Regions from separate parts of the Duganella sp. Root198D2 genome, predicted to be linked through region 3. Evidence: riboswitches for the same ligand, from Rfam matches in the RefSeq annotation. Region 3 holds a riboswitch; each other region holds the start of a gene.

What was found. A riboswitch is a leader RNA that binds a small molecule or an ion and turns the genes downstream of it on or off. The one in region 3 is predicted to bind cobalamin.
Positions count from the first base shown of each region.
Region 1: another riboswitch for cobalamin. It lies ahead of ASE26_RS19500 (TonB-dependent receptor domain-containing protein); the one in region 3 lies ahead of ASE26_RS27855 (cobaltochelatase subunit CobN).
Region 2: another riboswitch for cobalamin. It lies ahead of ASE26_RS14015 (TonB-dependent receptor); the one in region 3 lies ahead of ASE26_RS27855 (cobaltochelatase subunit CobN).

Region 1 is NZ_LMIC01000024.1:13,387-19,737, reverse strand. Features, by position in the region: gene cobT (nicotinate-nucleotide--dimethylbenzimidazole phosphoribosyltransferase) at 1-679, shown strand, start outside; gene ASE26_RS19510 (adenosylcobinamide-GDP ribazoletransferase) at 686-1,453, shown strand; gene ASE26_RS19505 (histidine phosphatase family protein) at 1,444-1,983, shown strand; cobalamin riboswitch at 1,978-2,199, shown strand; gene ASE26_RS19500 (TonB-dependent receptor domain-containing protein) at 2,268-4,106, shown strand; gene ASE26_RS19495 (iron ABC transporter permease) at 4,126-5,148, shown strand; gene ASE26_RS19490 (ABC transporter ATP-binding protein) at 5,150-5,920, shown strand; gene cobO (cob(I)yrinic acid a,c-diamide adenosyltransferase) at 5,917-6,351, shown strand, end outside.
Region 2 is NZ_LMIC01000012.1:320,659-327,009, reverse strand. Features, by position in the region: gene ASE26_RS32050 (MbcA/ParS/Xre antitoxin family protein) at 332-475, opposite strand; gene ASE26_RS14025 (O-methyltransferase) at 614-1,279, opposite strand; gene ASE26_RS14020 (TetR family transcriptional regulator) at 1,316-2,038, shown strand; gene ASE26_RS14015 (TonB-dependent receptor) at 1,987-4,032, opposite strand; cobalamin riboswitch at 4,106-4,333, opposite strand; gene bluB (5,6-dimethylbenzimidazole synthase) at 4,335-4,988, opposite strand; gene ASE26_RS14005 (ferredoxin) at 4,997-5,329, opposite strand; gene cobJ (precorrin-3B C(17)-methyltransferase) at 5,326-6,327, opposite strand; gene ASE26_RS13995 (cobalamin biosynthesis protein) at 6,324-6,351, opposite strand, start outside.
Region 3 is NZ_LMIC01000050.1:204,218-210,568, reverse strand. Features, by position in the region: gene ASE26_RS27855 (cobaltochelatase subunit CobN) at 1-2,720, opposite strand, end outside; cobalamin riboswitch at 2,759-2,976, opposite strand; gene ASE26_RS27850 (hypothetical protein) at 3,127-3,432, shown strand; gene ASE26_RS30365 (YkgJ family cysteine cluster protein) at 3,472-3,714, shown strand; gene ASE26_RS27845 (YkgJ family cysteine cluster protein) at 3,729-3,989, shown strand; gene ASE26_RS27840 (MFS transporter) at 4,037-5,179, shown strand; gene ASE26_RS27835 (undecaprenyl-diphosphate phosphatase) at 5,314-6,147, shown strand; gene recQ (DNA helicase RecQ) at 6,152-6,351, shown strand, end outside.

The sequences.
Region 1 (6,351 bases), on a different contig from region 3:
CGAAGGCCTGGTCAACCGCAAGATCGCTCCCGGCACCGCCAATTTCGCACAGCAGCCGGCCATGTCGGTGCAGCAGTGCATGGAAGCGATCGAATGCGGCATGGACCTGGTAGCCGAATTGCCGGGCAATGTGCTGGGCTTCGGCGAGATGGGGATCGGCAATACCACCGCCGCAGCAGCGCTGATGCACCGCCTGACCGGCATTCCGGTGGCGGATTGCGTCGGCGCCGGCACCGGCCTGGCGCCGGAAGGCGTGCTGCACAAGCAACGCGTGATCGAAGCGGCCATGGCCCGGCACGCGGATGCGCAGGGCGGCCTGCAGGCTTTGGCGACTTTCGGCGGCCTGGAGATCGCGATGATGGCCGGCGCCATGCTGAAGGCCGCCGAACGCCGCATGGTACTCCTGATTGACGGCTTCATCGTCACCAGCGCCCTGCTGGTGGCCTCCCGCGTGCAGCCGGCAATCCTGGATTACTGCGTCTTCTCGCACTGCTCCGACGAGAATGGCCATAAGCGCATGCTGGACTTCCTTGGCGGCCGCGCGCTGCTGGACCTGGGCCTGCGCCTGGGCGAAGGCACCGGCGCCGCGCTGGCCGTGCCGCTGCTGCACGCTGCCGTCAACTTCCTGAACCAGATGGCGACTTTCGAGTCGGCCCAGGTCAGCGAGAAGTCCGAGTAATCGCCCATGCAGCAGCTGCGCCTGTTCTTCATTGCACTGCAATTCTTCACGCGCCTGCCTATTCCGCGCTGGGTCGGTTTCGAGCCGGACTGGCTGCATCATGCCTCGCGCTACTTCCCTGCTGTAGGGCTGGTGGTGGCGGCGATTGCGGGGGGCGTCTACGCGGCGGCCGCATTCGTGCTGCCGCCGGCGGTTGCCGTGCTGCTGTCTACCGCTGCCGCCATTTATGCCACCGGCGCTTTCCACGAGGACGGGTTTGCCGATAGCTGCGACGGCCTTGGCGGCGGCCACACGCGCGAGCGCGTTCTGGAAATCATGAAGGATTCGCGCATCGGTGCCTATGGCGCCATCGGCATCGGCCTGATGCTGGCGACCAAGGTGGCGACGCTGGCCAGCATGCCGAAGCTGGCGGTGCTGGGCGCGCTGCTGGCGGCGCACCCGCTGTCGCGCCTCATGGCCTGCTCCCTGATCTGGCGCATGGAGTATGCGCGGGCCGAGGGCAAGGCCAAGCCGCTGGCGCAGGAGATGCGCAACGGCGAATTTGCCATCGCAGCGCTGACCGCAGCCCTCCCGGCCGCGGGTGCCGTGGCCCTGGGCTGGCTGTCGCCTGCCGCACTGGGCGCCGGCTTGGCCGGCATGCTGCTGGCAACGTTTTGGCTGGCACGCAAATTCCAGCGGCGCCTGGGCGGCTATACCGGCGACTGCCTCGGCGCCGTCCAGCAATTGACGGAAGCCGTGTTCAACCTCGGCGTGCTGGCCTGCGTGTGGAACTGATCCTTATCCGCCACCCCCAGCCCGACGTCGCATCCGGCGTGTGCTACGGCAGCAGCGACATCCCGGCGGCGGCGGACGCCCTCGCCGCCGGCTACGCCGCGCTGGCACCGCAACTGGCCGATGTCCTGGCGCGGGGCTATCGCCTGTATTCAAGTCCCCTGCAACGCTGCACTGCCCTGGCCTCCCTGCTGGGCGCCTTCGCGCCCGACGCACGCCTGATGGAAATGAATTTCGGCACTTGGGAACTGCGCAGCTGGCCCGACATCGCACGCGCCGAGGTCGATGCCTGGGCCGCCGACCTGCTCGGCTACCGCCCCGGCGGCGGCGAAACCGTGCGCGAAGTGGCCGGCCGGGTGCAATCCTTCCTCGACGCGCTACAGCACGACGCCATCGTGGTCTGCCACGCCGGCACCATCCGCTTGATGGCTGCCATCGCCGCCGGCGAGCCCCTGCAACAGGCGGCCGCCAAGCCAAACCACATCAAGTATTGCGAGATCCTTCGCTTGTCCTGGCCCGCCAAGCCCGTATAATGGCGGGGTTTTGGTGCCCGCAATCGAATTCTCGAATGCAGTTAAACGGGAAACACGGCGCTGTCCCTGACAGCCAACGTGTGCTGCCCCCGCAACGGTAAGCAAGTGCCGCCTTCAATGTGCGGCAGCGACCTCCCGGCCACTGTGCGAAAGCATGGGAAGGCCAGGCCGCCAGACTTGCCAGCCCGGATACCGGCCAGACCAGGTGGGAACGCGCCCTGCGCCCGTTCCTGTTCATGCCGGCTTACGGGGACGTGGGCCGGCGGCCCGTTAAGAAAGTTGTCATGTCTTTTCCCGTCACACGGCAAGCGGCCCTCGCGTCGCTGGCACTGGCCGTTGCCGCACCTGCCGTCCAGGCACAAACCCAGGTTCCGGTATTGAATTCCGTGCTGGTCACCGCCACCCGCACGCCGCAGGCAGCGCGCGACATCATCAGCGACACGCTGGCCATCGGCGCCGAAGAAATCGCGCGCAGCGGCGCCGGCTCCATCACTGAATTGCTGCAGCGCCAGCGCGGCATCGAAGTTACCCGCAATGGCGGCCCCGGCACCAACGCCAGCGTTTTCCTGCGCGGCTCCAACGGCAACCAGGTCATCGTACTGGTCGACGGCGTGCGCATCGGGTCCGCCAGCAGCGGCGCGGCGGCATGGAACGCGATTCCGCTGGGCGCGGTGGACCATATCGAGGTCGTCTACGGCCCGCTGAGCACCTTGTACGGTGCCGACGCTATCGGCGGCGTGGTGCAGATCTTCACCAGGAAAGGCCAGGGCAGCCTGGCGCTGGATGCCAGCGTGTTGGCAGGTACTTACGGTACGCGTTCCGGCAGCGCTGGTATTTCCGGCAGCGCCGGCGCCTTCAATTACGCGCTCAGCGCGGGCAAGGAACGCTCCCACGGCTTCTCCGCGACTCTGCCGGCAAGCACCAGCTACAACAAGGACGACGACGGCTACGAGCGCAAACACGCCAATGGGCAGCTGGCATGGCAGGTCGCGCGCGGCCACGAACTGGGCGCTCTGTTCCTGCATAGCGACCAGGAAGCGGGCTTCGACAGCGGCAGCAAGGTACGCGCATGGAGCACGCAAAAGATTGACACAGTCGCGGTTTATTCGCGCAATCGCCTGAGCGACGTGTGGCAGATGACGACGCAAGCTGCGCAATCGCGCGACAAGTCCGGCAGCTTCACCGCCAGCGCCAGCCAGATCGACACCAGGCAGGCCCAATACAGCTGGCAGAACGATATTGCGCTGGGATCCGATAGCCTGCAGCTGCTGGCCGAACATCGCAAGGAAGAAATCGAATCCAATACCGCAGCCCTGGTACGCGAGCGCAGTACCACTTCCTGGGCTGCCAGCTACAACATGAAGCGCGGCGAGCATCTGCTGGCCGCAGCCGCCCGCAATGACGACAGCTCTCAGTATGGTTCAAAGCGCACCGGCTCGCTGGGCTACGGCTACCGCTTCACGCCAGGGCTGCGCGTCAACGCCAGCTATGGCAGCAGCTTCCGGGCGCCGACCTTCAATGAGCTGTACTACCCAGGCTACGGCTTGCCGGCCAATCGTCCGGAACAGGGTCGCAACCGCGAGATCGGCATCCACTTCGAGCAGGGCGGCACCGCACTGGGTGCTGTCGCCTATCGCAACAAGCTGACCGACCTGCTGGTAAACACCACGCCTTGCCCACGGCCCGGCTTCCGCAACGGCTGCGCCTACAACGTCAACCAGGCCACGCTGGAAGGCATTTCGCTGTCGGCACGCCAGCAACTGGGCAACAGCTTCACGCTGTCCGCCAGCGCAGACCTGCAAAATCCGCAAGACGACGGCAGCGGCAAGCTGCTGGTGCGCCGCGCCAGGCGCCACGGCAATGTGGCGCTGGAATATACTGCGGGCAACCTGAATACCGGCGCCGAATGGCAGGTGTCCAGCTATCGCTTCGACGACGCGGCCAACCGCAACCGCCTGGGCGGCTATGGTTTGCTGAACCTGTATGCGGCCTGGGAATTCGACCGTTCCTGGACCGCCACCCTGCGCTTGAACAACGTGGCCGACAAACACCATGAACTGGCGCGCAACTACGCCACCGCCGGTTCCGCCGTGTATGCCGGCCTGCGCTACAGCTACAAATAAATGAGATAAGCTGCCCGTTATGCATCCTCTTTCCGCCAACCTGCGCCTGCGCGCCGTTACCGTCATCATCCTGCTGCTGCTGTTATCGCTGGCCAGCCTGGTGGCTGCCGGCATGATCGGATCGGTCAGTATTCCGCTGGCCGACATGCCTGGGGCGCTGAAGGAATTCATCAGCGGCCAGCCTGCCTCCTTGCCCGGCCATTTGCTTGGCCTGCGCGCCGAACGGGCCGCTACGGCTTTCGTCACCGGCGCTTCGCTGTCGCTGGCTGGCGTGATGATGCAGGCCTTGCTGCGTAACCCGCTGGCCGACCCTTATGTACTGGGCATTTCGTCGGGCGCCTCGGTCGGCGCCCTGGCGGCGTTATTGTTCATGTGCGCAGCGTGGATGGTGGATGCCGCCTCCTTCGCCGGCGCGGTCGTGGTATCGATGATGCTGTACTTCCTGGCGCGGCGCGACCTGCGCGGCGGCACCGCGGCGGAAGGCGGGACGGCCCTGCTGCTGTTGACCGGAGTGATCCTGTCTTCCGGCTGCATCGCCGTGGTCACCCTGATGCTGTCGATCGCCCCGGAAAGCCGCCTGCGCACCATGGTGTTCTGGCTGATCGGCGACCTGTCCGGCTCCCCGATCCGCTGGCTGCCGTGGATCGTACTGGCCGGTGGGCTGGCGTTTTCCTTGCGCGTAGCGCGTTCGCTGAACGTGATGGCGCTGCATGCCGAAGCGGCAGCCACGCTGGGCATCCGCGTCGGGGCCCTGCGCAAGGGCCTGTTCTTCTGTTCCGGCCTGTTGACCGCCAGCGCCGTCACCACAGCCGGCAGCATCGGCTTTGTCGGCCTGATCGTGCCGCACGCCTGCCGTTTCGCCCTGGGCCCGGACCACCGCTTGCTGGTGCCGAGCGCCGCCTTGATAGGCGGCGCCTACCTGGTGCTGGCCGACACCGTCGCACGCACCATCATCGCGCCGCAGCAGCTGCCGGCAGGCGTAGTGACCGCGCTGGTCGGCACACCGGTCTTCCTGTACCAATTGCACCGGCTGAGGAAATAAGATGATCGGCACCCATCAACTGCGCCTTGCCATGGGCAAGCGCATCCTGGTCGATAAGCTGGACTGGCAGGTCGGCGATGGCGAATGCTGGAGCGTGATCGGCCGCAACGGCGCCGGCAAAAGCACCTTGCTGCGCACCCTGGCCGGCCTGCGCCAGCCGGAAGCAGGCTATGTCAGCATCGACCGCCGCGCGCTGGGCGAATGGCCGCTGCAGGAACTGGCGCTCAAGCGCGCTTTCCTGGCGCAGGCGCGCAGCGATGCTTTCTCATACTCGGTGATCGAAACCGTGCTGTCGGCACGCCATCCCTACCACGATAACCGGTATTGGGAAAACAGCGACGACCATCATGCCGCGATTGCAGCACTGGCCGCGATGGAAGTCGATCACCTGGCAGCGCGCGACGTGCGCACGCTGTCCGGCGGCGAGCGCCAGCGCGTGGCAATCGCCGCCATGCTGGCGCAGGATACCCCCCTGCTGCTGCTGGATGAGCCTGCCAATGCGCTCGACCTGGCGCACCAGGTCAGCGTGATGTCGCTGCTGTCCAAGCTATGCCGCGAACAGCGCAAGACCGTGGTAATTGTCGGCCATGACCTGACGCTGGCGCACAGCGTTTCTTCGCACGCACTGCTGCTGATGGGCGACGGGCGCTGGCTGGCCGGGCCGGTCGCAGAGGTCATGCAGCCGCCTGTCCTGAGCGAATACCTCGACCATCCAATCGAAATCGTTCGCCACGGCGAGCGTACCATCTTCATTCCCGGGAGCCCCCAATGAGCGACATCAACGACCGCCACCGCGACCGCATGGCGCGCAAGAAGGCCATCATCGACGCCAAGATCGCGGCAGCCGACAAGAATATCGGCGTCCTGATCGTCAATACCGGCAATGGCAAGGGCAAGAGTTCGAGCGGCTTCGGCATGGCGATGCGCGCCATGGGGCATGGCATGAAGGTAGGCGTGGTGCAGTTCATCAAGGGCGCCATGTCGACCGGCGAGGAGCAGTTCCTGCGCCGCTTCCCGGAAGAATGCAGCTTCCACGCCATGGGCGAGGGCTATACCTGGGAGACCCAGAACCGCGAGCGTGATGTCGAGAAGGCGCAGCAGGCCTGGGAGCAGGCGCGCGCCTTCCTGCGCGATCCGTCCTACGGCATGGTGGTGCTGGATGAACTGAACATCGCCCTCAAGTACCGCTACCTGGACGTGCAC
Region 2 (6,351 bases), on a different contig from region 3:
CGAACGAGTCAGAAGTTCAGTCTCGACGCTCGCATATGGTCAGATGCACACACCATCGGACACCGTGATTTCAGTTCACTTGGACGGGGAGCTCCTGAGCATCCCTTATCGTGTGTATTACGACAAGGGGCAACTGGCTAATGGCATGAATCGCCCAGGCGAAGCGGCCTTAATTGCGCTTTGTCTGGGGACACGTCACTACGATGGTCATGTGCGCGAGCAATGCGTCCGCCGCCTCTTGGAAGTTGAAGAGCGGTGGGCTGCGCCGTATGTAGTACAGTTGAATCGTCTGCATCGCCTCACGCATAGGCCCTCGACTCGGCCATAGCAATCAGCTCGCCAGGAGTTCTTGGTCAGTCATCGTATCGAGATATGAGCCGGGCCGCACACCGCCGAGTGCCGGCAGCGGACTGTTAAGCCAGGCCTCCAGCCACTTTGTTGAATCGAAGCTTGTCGCTCCGCTCCTTGCGACCATTGCTTCCACCCGGCCAATCAAGGACATTAAGCCGATCACACGCTCACTCGGCGCAGTCCAATGCGTCCTAAGCTTACTTGAAACGCGGTTTCACGTGGACAGTGCCGGCTTAGAACCGCGCGTCTTATAACGTGAGTGTCAGCTGCGCTTCATGCTCAGTTCAACATCGCCCGGCAGCGACAGGGACAGATAGTCGCCCTCCGCGTCGCGCACCTTTGACATATACTCAGGGCAGTAATCGGCGTTGTCGGCGATGATCAGCGCACCGGGACGCAGGCGGTGCTCCACCAGGCGCAGGATGTCGAAGTACAGGCCTTTGGCGCCGTCCAGCAACAGCAGGTCGATTTGCTCCGGCAAGCCATTGCGCAGGGTTTCCAGTGCATCGCCTTCACGGATCTCGACGAGGTCGAGCAAACCGCCGGCCTCCAGGTTTTCGCGGGCCCGCTGTACCTTGGACGGTTCGAATTCCGTGGTGACCAGCAGGCCGCCGCCGTTGTCGCGCAGGGCTGCGGCAAGGTGCAGGGTCGAGATGCCGAACGAAGTTCCGAATTCGACGATCACGTTCGCCTTGGCGTTACGCGCCAACATGTACAGCAGCAGGCCGGTCTCGCGCGAAACCGGGATCGCGGCGTCTTTCAAGTCCGCATAGATGTCGCGATAGCCGGTCTTGCTGCTCATGATGCGCACGCGATCCTCTGCTGGGAGCGCGCCGAAGGCGGCGATGGCGGGCACCCTGGTGTTTTCGGATTCGTCGAACAGGCGGTTCAGCAGGGGCGCGACAGGTGCGGATGTCAGGGTAATCATGGGGCTCTTCCTTTCTTGTGTAAGAGCAGGAATAATATGAATAATCCTTCACGTTTCATATTCGCATTCCCGACTCCCCTCATGACTGATAACAAAAGCTCCCGCGTCTCCTCGAGAAGAAGGCCAAAACAGGCCCGCTCAAATGACCTCGTTGGCGCGATACTGCAGGCAGCTATTCAGGTTTTAGCAAAAGAAGGTGCTCGCCGCTTCACTACGACAAGGGTGGCGGAGCGCGCCGGCGTGAGCGTGGGGTCGATCTACCAGTACTTCCCCAACAAGGCGTCCATCCTGTTCCGCCTTCAGAGCGACGAGTGGCAGCAGACCTCGTCCATGCTGACCGAAATCCTGCAAGATCCAGCGAAACCGCCGCTGGACCGCATGCGCGAACTGGTACATGCCTTTGTACGTTCGGAATGCGAAGAGGCGGCGGTGCGGACTGCCCTTAATGATGCGGCGCCGCTGTACCGCGACGCGCCGGAGGCGATCGAGACCAAAGCTGCCGGCGACCAGATGTTCCGGCTCTTCATCGACGAGGCGCTGCCCAAGGCTACCGACGCGGAGCGCACATTGGCGAGCGACCTGGTGATGGATACGCTCAGCGCCGTCGGGCAGCAGTTTTCACAAGAGCCCCGCAGCGACGAAGAAATTACAGCCTATGCAGGCGCCCTGGCCGATATGCTGTGCGCATACCTGGCCGGGCTGGGCGCTCAGAACACCGCGCGCAAGGTCAAACGCACCGTACGTGGTTCGCCGGGGTGAAAGTGAATGTCGGATACGCCCTCTGCCGGCTCGCCGGCAAGTCGTGAGGGGTAGTAGTAATCGACATCGCTCGCCTCGCGGTCGAACAGGTTGAACACGTCGGCCGTCAATTGCCAACGGCGATCGAAGCGATAGGTAGTGCGCAGGTAGGCAAGCGCCGTGCTGGCTGAGCGAATGCTGTTATCTTCCACCAGCGGACGCGGACCGAAATAGCGCAGCTGGAACGCACCGGACCATGGGCCGATGTCGTTCAGTGTCGCACCAAATGACACCACCTTTTCCACAGCGCCCGGAACACGGTCGCCGGCCGCATCGAACTCCGTGTAGCGGGCGCGCGAATAGGCCAGGTCGAAGTCCAGCAGCAAATGGCTGGTGGCTGCATAGTGGTTGTTCCATTCGATGCCGGAACGTTTACTGGCGCGGCTAGGTGCGGTGTCGCCTGCATCGCCGGAGAACACCAGCTCGGAGCCAGAACGCAGGCGCCACAGCGCCATCGAGCTTTGCAAGCCAGGCACGAACTCGCTGCGTGCGCCGATTTCCGAGCCACGTGTCTTCACCAGCGGTGTGACGGGCTCGACGGGCTCGCGCTCGCGTGGCGACAGGCGGGCCGTGGCGCCGCGCGCGTCGTTGCTATGGAAGCCTTCTCCGTAGTTCACGAAAAACTCCGTCTTGCTCCAGGGCCCCAGGATCAATGAGAGCTTGGGCGATGCAATGTGATCGTTCACCTTCCCGGAGTTTTCCAGGATAGAGCTGGCGACATCAAAGCTGTAGCGGTCATAACGCAGGCCGGTGATGGAGCGCAGCCAAGGCGTCCACTGCACGGTGTTCTGGAACCACACCGCCACGCTGCCTTCTGTCACGCGCGACTCGGCGATCGGGTGCAGCACGCGCTGCTGCGTCGTTGCATACAGGCCGACCGGGGCAATGCGGTCGAAGCGGCCCTGCACGCCGATGCTGTTTTCCATCGAGCGGTCACCAAATTGCCCGAACCAGGTCTGGGTCAGGTCGAAGCCAGTCATCTTGCGGCGTTCGGTTTGCAGGACCTGGTCGCCGTTGACCGGATCATCCAGGAAGTAGGTGACGTCGTTGTACAGCGCCAGGTCATTGCGCACCACGTAGGCGTGGGCTTCCGTCAGCGAATCGCCAACACGCTTGCGCCATTCGCCGGAAAGGCTGTAGCGCGCCGTGCGGCCGCCATCGCTTGGATCGGCCGCGCCAAACTCGTCGAGGCGCCCGTCCTGCACTGCGCGCAACGGAATCTGGCTGGTAGCGTGCCAGCCTGCTTTGTAAGCCATGCCGGTAATGCTGAATCGTTCCGCGCTGGTCCCCGAGCTGTAGCGCAGCACGCCAGTCGACTTGTGGAATCTCTCCGGCATCTGCCATGGGCCGTCGTTGTGGCCCAGATCCAGTGCGTACAACAGGTTGCCGTTGCCAACCTCGGTGGAATTCGCCACGACGCCGCGGCGATAGGCATGCACACCGGCGGTAAGCGATGCGAAGCCTTCGTTCAGCTTATCGGCCAGACCCATGTGCGCAGCACCAGCCGAGGCGAAGTCGCCTTCGTCGGCGTAATAAGGGCCTTTGCGGTAGCGGATCTTGCTTACCAGCTCCGGGATCAGAAAGTTGAGGTCCGTGTAGCCCTGGCCGTGTCCGTGTGTACGCATATTGACCGGCATGCCGTCGACGAAGGTGGCGAAGTCGGTGCCGTGGTCCAGATTGAAGCCGCGCAGGTAGTATTGGTTCGCCTTGCCATCGCCGCTATGCTGGGCGACGATCATGCCCGGAACGAATTCCAGGATTTCGCCGGGCCGCAAAGCGGGCCGGTTGGCAATCAATGCTGCGGTGATGGTTCCTTCGCTGGCTGCGTCGGAAGTGCGGATGCCATTGTCGTAGTGGTGGCCAACAACGTACACCCTTGCTGGTGCTTCCTGCTCTTGTGCGTGCGCGACAGCGCACAACGCCCCCGCGATCATGGGGATCAATGATTTTTTCATTATGGATGCTTGAATCGGCAATCCCGCCCACCTCCCCGTGAGCGCGACCGAACAGCGCACGCATCGTTGCCGACGTGTGCACCACCTGTCTGGCCGGTATCCGGGCTGGCAAGGCGGACCGTCTTGCCTTCCCATGCTTGCGCACAGTGGCTTGAGAGACGACCTGTCGTGAAGAACGACGCTTGCTTACCGTTGCGGGGGCAGCACACCTTGGCTTGCTGGCTGAAGCAGCATGGCCATGTGTTTCCCGTTTAACTGCGCGCTTGAACGCGCGCGAGGCACCAAACGGCGGCGATTATACGCTATGCATTGTTGTTATCCTGCCACCTGTCGGTATAAACCAGGTCGGCAAGTTTGCCGCGCTTTGCCCACCCTTCGAGTTCCAGCATCGGCTTGGGATAGAAGCCGGCAACGTGACCCAGGCAGATGATGGCGACCGGTTTGCCGCCCTCCGGTATGCCCAGCAAAGACGCCAGCCTGGCCGGGTCGAATAGCGACACCCAGCCCATACCCAAGCCTTCAGCGCGGGCGGCCAGCCACATGTTCTGGATGGCGCAGGCGACCGAGGCCAGGTCCATCTCGGGCAAAGTGCGGCGGCCGAAGATGTGCCTTTCGCGCTGGTCCATCAGGGCCGCCACCAGCACTTCGCCGCATTCGCGGATACCTTCGACCTTCAGCCGCATGAATTCCTCGTTGCGCTCGCCCAGGGCTGCGGCGGTAGCCTGGCGTTCTTCATCGACCAGCCGGTACATCTGCTCGCGCAAAGCGGGGTCCTGGATGCGGATGAAGCGCCACGGCTGCATCAGCCCAACGCTGGGCGCCTGGTGGGCTGCGGCCAGCAGGCGCATGAGCAGGTCTTCATCCACTGCACCGGGCACGAAGTGACGCACGTCGCGCCGTTCGGCAATCACACGATAAACGGCATCAATTCCTGCCTGGTCAAAACTACTCTGCACTTCTACTCTCACTGTTGATGGAACACGATTTCCTCGACGGCCTGTCCATTGCACAGGTGTTGGTCGATGATGCGGTCCATGTTCTCGGGAGTGACATTGTAGTACCAGGTGCCATCCGGCTGGACGCAGGCGATCGGGCCGCCCTTGCAGGCGGCGAAGCAGCTTACCCGGCTGCGCTTCACACGCAGCTCGCCTTCGTTCAGGCCCGCGGCCTTGAATTTATCTCCAAGACTATCGAACAAGGCCTGCGCTTGGCCGTCGGCGGTGCAGCGCGGGCCGGTACAGATCAGCAGATGGCGGTGGTAGCTGCTGATTTTTGGTTTGACTGGAGCGTCGCTCATGCCTCGCCCCCGTCCACTTCAGTGACTGTTTCGGCTTGCCACGGCTCGTCCAGCGTGGCCTGGATGTAGTCGGCCGGTAGGCGGTACTGCGCTGCCAGTGTTTCGATGCTGGCGCCGGCTTCGTGTTCGGCGCGCAGCGTATCCAGCCATCCCAGCAAGCCGGTCGACAGCGAGCGGCCTGCGCGTTCACCTTCGCGCGTCGTCCCGCCCTCTTGCATATCGTATTTGTTGGCGTAGCCGCGCGGGGTGACCATCAGGCCATTACGGATGAAGGTATTGCTGTTGCCGATCAGGACGGTGCTAAGCATGCCGATGTCGGCGTCGCCCATGCAGTCCAGGGTGGTGAAGACAATGTTTTCGCGGCGGCGGTAGGCACTCTTGACGATGGCCACGGGGGTGTCGGGGCGGCGGTGGCGCAGGAACAGGCGTTGCGCTTCAACGATCTGGCGCGTGCGGCGGCCGCTTTTCGGGTTGTACAGCGCCACCACAAAGTCCGCCATCGCTACCGCATCCAGGCGGCGTGCGATGGTTGGCCAGGGCGTCAGCAGGTCGGACAGCGAGATCGCGCAGAAGTCGTGCGTCAGCGGTGCGCCGACCAGGGCGGCGCAGCTATTCAGTGCGGATGCGCCGGGGATGATCTCCACCTGCACCGGGTCCTCCGGCGTCCAGCCGGACTGGAACAGCACCTCGTAGGTCGGGCCGGCCATGCCGTAGACGCCGGCGTCGCCGGAAGAGATCAGCGCGACCTTCTTGCCGGCGCGTGCCGCCTCCAGGGCGCTGACTGCGCGGTCCAGTTCCTCCGTCATCGATTTGCGGATGATTTCCTTGCCTTCAATGAGGTCGGCCACCAGCTTGATGTAGGTGACATAGCCGATGACTACGTCGGCTTCGGCGATGGCATCACGGGCGCGCTGCGTCATGTGCTCTACGCTGCCGGGGCCGATCCCCACCAGCATGATCTTGCCCGCGGTAGCGGCTTGTTCGAGTTGTGCGTTCATGGGTTCTTCCTTGCGATGGAGACG
Region 3 (6,351 bases):
TTGGTCGGCAGGATATCGCCGTCGACGGCATGGAAATTGCGGCCGGTCGGCAGCGCTTCCGGCGAGCGCAGCGGGTCGTTGCCCTTGCCCGGTTCGATGAAGCGCCCGTCCAGCCCAGCCAGCAGCGAGCGCATTTCATTCAACGGCGAGGCGGCCAGCTTGCGCGCCACTTCGGGATCGTCGATGCCGCCCTTTTTCATCGATTCCAGCATCAGGTCAATGGACTCCTGCTTCCACGGCCGGCCGAAGATGTGCAGGCCGTGCGGCATGAACTTCTCCTGCAGCTTGGTCAGGTAGTGGCCAACTTCGTGCGCCAGCAAATCGTCGTCGGCCGCATCGAAGCCGATGCCGCGCACGGCCAGCACATCGGCCATCGAAGCTTCCAGTTCCGCTTTCAGGTTGAGGGCCACCACCCGTTCGCGCATCAGTTGCGCGGCCTTCGCCTTCAACGTCTCGGAGCTGGCTGCCTCGTAGCTCTCGACCACCTGGCGCAGCGACAGCAGCTCGTCGTACAGCGGCGTCGATGCCAGCGGCGGCGTCAGGTGGTCGACCATCACCGCCAGGCCGCGCCGCTTGGCTTGCGTACCTTCGCCGACGCCGTCCACGATGTAGGGATAGATGCCCGGCAGGTCGCCCGCGATCAGGCTGGGAAAGTCGTCGACCGACAAGCCGACCGCCTTCCCCGGCAGGAATTCATAGGTGGAATGGCGCCCGATATGCACCAGCGCATCGGCCTTGAAGCGGTCGCGCAGCCAGTGGTAAAAGGCCAGGTACTGGTGCGGCGGCGGCACGCTGGTGTTCGCATGCAGCAGTTCTTCCTCGACTTCCCAGCCGCGCGGCGGCTGCGGGCCGATGAATACATTGCCGAACACCATGCCCGGCACCAGCAGCTTGCCGCTTTCGACCATGATCTTGCCGGGCGCAGCTCCCCAGCCCTTCAAGCCTTCGATACCGTAAGACGACACGCGGCGGCGCAGCGGCTCCAGCGCGGAGCAGCGCCGCGCAGCCTTCGCTTGCAGGCAGGCGGCATAGCCATCGGCCAGCTCAGCGAGGTCGCGGATCGCTTTCTCGCGCTGAGGATGATCGGCTCCCTCCACCAGGTGCTGCAGTTCCTTGATCACGACTTCCGCCTGCTTGCGCCCCAGCACCCATTCGCCCGCGGCTTCCGCTTCCAGCACGTCGGCATGCAGGCGGCCCAGCAAACCGCTGGTCATCTCGCCTTGTACGCGCGGCGACAGCGTGCCGAACCACTTCGCATAATCGGCGGCGCTGACGCTGTTCACGGTGCCCGCCAGTTCGCGCAAGGCGCCGCGGTCTTCCGGCAGGTTGACGCCGTGCGCCATGATGCGGTCGAGCAGCGCTTCCGGCGTGGCGGGCAATTCGCCCACGGTGTAGCCGGCGTCCTTCATGGCATGCAGCATGTCGAACAGCGAAGCCGGCACGTCGAGGTTGTCGGCGCCGATATTCTGCCGGCCCGGCGGATGGTTGTAGTAGACCAGGGCCACGCGCTTGTCGCGGTTGGATTTGGCGCGCAGCGCCAGCCAGCGATCGATGCGCGCGGCCAGGCGCTCGGCTTCCGCCGCCAGCACCACCGGCGGGCGGTTCTCGATGCCGGTCAGCTTGTCGCGCTGCGGCTCGCCAAGGGCGGCCATCACGATCGGCTGGCCGATGCCCTGCAGCTCCGGCAGCGCCACGCGATACTGCACCGAGTCCGGCGGCAAGCCGTCCGGCGACAGGCGCCATTGCATGGGCGTGCGGTCGGACAGGCGGATCGCCTTGAACAGCGGAATGTCGAGCTTCTTGAATGCTTCGCTGACGGCCTCGCGTCCTTCGGCGGCGCCCACTACAAAGTCCTGCAGCACCACCATGGCGGCCGGCACGGCCGGTGCGATCAGTTCCGGCAAACGCTCCAGCGCTTCGCGCGATGCACCGCCCCAGCGCGGCAGCACCTGCACGCATTGCTGGCCAGTGCGCTCGACCTGGCGGCACACGGCGTCGGGCACCGTGCCGTCCATATTCGACAGGTCCAGCACCACTACCGTGGGCCGCGCCTGCAGGCCCAGCTGCGCCGCCCTGCCCCACGCTGCCGCGTCATGCAGCTCGCGCTGGCCGACACGCAGGCGCAGCGTCGGTTCCGGCTGCGGCTGCGCCAGGGCGTGCGACGGCTCGAGCAGGTGAGCGAACAGGGCCGCCGTGTTGTCGCGCCCCCCGGCCTGCCACACCTGGCGCGCAGCCAGCCACTGGCCCGCAGCCGGACGCGCCCTGGCCTCCTGCAGCGCCGCCTGCGGCGGCTGCTCGGCCGACAGCTGGCGCAGCGTTTCCGGCGAAAAGCCTTGCAGGCTGCCCTGCCGCCCGCGCGACAGCAGGCTAAGCGTGGCTTCGCCGTTCATGGCCAGCACCGTCGCCTGCGGGCGGGCATGGCGCGGCAAGGCTTCCTTCAGCCTGCGCGCCGGGTCGCCGAACAGCGATACCGCCAGGATGCTGTCGGCCTGCGCCAGCCACTGGGCGGCTTGCTTGTCGTCCGCCGCCATCCACTGCGCAGGAGTGCGCAGCACGATGCGGTCCTGCGGATGATCGGCCAGGTGGCGATGGGCGGCCTCGATGGCGATGGGCGCGGCGCGCTCGGTGACGATGGCAAACAGCACGGCGGCATTGGCACGCGCGCAAGCGAACGCACATAGCAGGACCGCAATGGTCCGGACAAAGGTAGTGGTAGGCACGACAGGATTCCGAGCACGCAAAACCACACCCCGGGCTTTGCACAATCAAAGTGACTGGCCGGTCTTCTGGCTCGCCTTCATCCTCCCCTGGCCTGGCCTTCCCGTGCGGTGCACAGTGGCGTTGGTCAGCTTCGTCCGGCTTACAGCAGCGGGGGCTGCGCCGGACTGGCGCAAGATGGCAATCCCGCGCGGCACCGGCTTCCCGTTTCACCTCCCTGCAGGCTTGCAAGAAGGCACCAATCACATAACGTGCGCCATTCTAGCAGAGTGGATTCCAGCGGCAATCTAGCTAGAAAAGCAACGACTGTTGTTATATGGATCCACTACTTCAAAATCATTGGTAATTCGAGAGAATTAGGTATTTACTGCTAAGTACGCGTCAAAGAACGTGTCTGGGAGAGTAAAAATGCATAACAAGACAACATTACAAGTCCTGGCAGCCGCCTCCGGACTTGCGGATGAGCGCATCCAGGAACTCTGGGAAGGGGCGGATATGTATGCCCGTGCCCAGGCTGGGGACCCGGATTCGCCGCGCTACCAGCAAGTGCTGCACGAGCGCATGGCGGCCATGGTCGAACGCGAAGTGGCCAAACGCCATGCCGCTGACGGCGAACCCTGGGTGCTGGCAGATGCCCACCTGGGCCAGATTGAAGTGTCGCTGTCCGACGCCCTGAAAGCCTTCGGCAGCCGCACGCACCACGTTATCCACTAGCAAGGCAAAGCCGCCAACACGGCTGTGAACCGCACCCCGATCCCGTGCCGTCCACAATGCGGTGCCTGTTGTACGGCGCCCGCAATCTCCAGCCCGATTCCCGGCATGCCTGAAGGCAAACCGGCGGGCGTGCCCTGCATCCAGCTCGATTCACAACGGCGCTGCAAGCTGTACGGCTTGCCCGAACGCCCCCGCGTGTGCGTCGAGTTCAGAGCCGATGAAGCGGTGTGCGGTGCGTCGCGCGAGCAGGCCATGCGCTGGCTGGGTTGGCCGAAGCTGTAGAATATCGCCCCATCATGAGTTTCCAATGCCGCCCAGCCTGTGGCGCCTGCTGCACTGCGCCTTCGATCACCTCGCCGATTCCCGGTATGCCGAACGGCAAGCCGGCCGGGGTGCGCTGCGTGCAGCTGGGCGACGATAATCTCTGCAGGATTTTCGGCCGACCCGAACGCCCGGCATTCTGCGGCGGCCTGCAGCCATCGGCTGAAATGTGCGGCGAGACGCGCGAGCAAGCCATGCACTGGCTCACCACGCTCGAGCTGGCCACAGCGCCCTGAACACGCCAGCGGGCAGTGGAAACGATTCCCAGCTAGAATGTTCAGCTATGAATCAAGCCATCGACCACCGCCATCGCCTGTCCACCCGCCTCGCCTTCCTGACCGCGGGCCTTGCCATGTCCGCTTGGGCGCCGCTGGTGCCCTATGCCAAGGAACGCCTGCAACTGGCGGAAGGCCCGCTCGGCCTGCTGCTGCTCTGCCTTGGCCTGGGTTCACTGCTGGCGATGCCGCTGACCGGCGCGCTGGCGGCGCGCTTTGGCTGCCGCAAGGTGGTGCTGTGGTCGGCGCTGGCGGTCTGCCTGGCCCTGCCCGGCCTGGCACTGGCGCCGACGCCGGTCCTGCTTGGGCTGGTGCTGTTCGTCTTCGGCGCCTCGCTGGGCACCATGGACGTGGCGATGAACGTGCAGGCCGTGATTGTCGAAAAGGCCAGCGGCGGCGCCCTGATGTCCGGCTTCCATGGCATGTTCAGCCTGGGCGGTTTCGCCGGCGCCGGCGGCATGGCGCTGCTGCTGTGGCTGGGCAGCGGCCCGCTGGTCGCCTGCCTGGCCATCGTGGCGCTGATCGTACTGCTGCTGTGGCGCGCCGGCGCCGACCTGCTGCGCGAACCGGAAGCGCGCGACGACGGCACCCCAAGCTTTGTCATGCCGCACGGCGCGGTGATCTTCATTGGCGCGCTGTGCTTCATCGTCTTCCTGGCCGAAGGCGCCATGCTGGACTGGAGCGCCGTGTTCCTGAGCGCCGAACGCGGGCTGGAAGAAGGCCGCGCCGGTCTCGGCTACGCCGCCTTCGCCGTCGCCATGACCGTGGGCCGCCTGACCGGCGACCGTGTGGTGGGCCGCTTCGGCGGACGCCGCGTGCTGCTGGCGGGCGGCCTGTGCGCCGCAGCCGGCTTCTTCACGGCAGTGGCCTCGCCCACGCCGGCCGTGGCGCTGGCCGGATTCGTGCTGATCGGCCTGGGCGCCTCCAACATCGTGCCCATCCTGTTCACCGCCGCCGGCAACCAGAACGCCATGCCGGCCAGCCTGGCGATTGCCGCCATTACCACCATCGGCTATGCCGGCATCCTGGCCGGTCCGGCCATGATCGGCTTCGTGGCCCACCTGTCCAGCCTGGACCTGGCCTTTGCCGCCCTCGGCGGGGCACTGTTGCTGGTAGCCGCCGGCAGCCGCCTGGTGCGGGTGCACTCCTGACGCAGCGCAAACCAGGGCCCCGGCAACGGCGCTACTCTTGACTGATGTGCATTGGTCGGCCGCGCTCATGGTAAGCTTCGTGCCCGCGCAGCATCCCGCCCGCGTTCCCCACCGACACATTTAGCAAAATCACAATGGATATCGTTCTCGCGCTGAAGGCTCTGATCATGGGTCTGGTCGAAGGATTTACCGAATTCCTGCCGATTTCCTCCACCGGCCACCTGGTGCTGGCGGGTAGTTTGTTGAATTTCACGGGCGAGAAAGCCAAAGTGTTCGAGATTGCCATCCAGGGCGGCGCCATGGTGGCGGTAATCTGGGAGTACCACAAGAAGATCTGCGAAGTCCTGTCCGGCATGTTGCGCGAAGCACGCGCGCGCCGCTTTGCGCTCAACGTGGCGGTGGCCTTCATTCCGGCCGCCGCACTGGGCTTCCTGTTCGAAAAGAAGATCAAGGCCGTGCTGTTCGCGCCGGAGCCGGTAGCGCTGGCCTTTATCATCGGCGGCCTGATCATCCTGTGGGTCGAACGCCGCGCCAGGAACAATCCGGTTGCCGTGCGCGTGCAGTCGGTGGACGATATGACCTTGCTCGATGCGCTGAAAGTCGGCTTCGCCCAGGTCTTCGCCCTGATTCCCGGCACCAGCCGCTCCGGCGCCACCATCATTGGCGGCATGATGTTCGGCCTGTCGCGCAAGGTGGCGACCGAGTTCTCGTTCTTCCTCGCGATCCCGACCCTGCTGGCCGCCACCTTCTACTCGCTGTGGAAGGATCGCGCGCTGCTGAGCGCTGCCGATTTGCCGCTGTTCAGCATCGGCGCGGTGGTCGCCTTCGTATCGGCCTTCGCCTGCATCCGCTGGCTGCTGCGCTACATCAGCACCCACACCTTCACCGTTTTCGCCTGGTACCGCATCGTGTTCGGCATCGTGGTGATCGCCACCGCCTACTCCGGCATGATCAGCTGGGCAGAATAAAAGAATGCAAGACCAGGACACCAGCCAGCGCGCACTACACTTGCTGCAGACCGTATTCGGCTACCCAGCCTTCCGCGGCCAGCAGGGGGAGATTGTCGAACATGTGGGCAATGGCGGCGATGCACTGGTGCTGATGCCGACCGGCGGCGGCAAGTCGCTGTGCTACCAGATCCCGGCCATGCTGCGCAACGGCGTGGGCGTGGT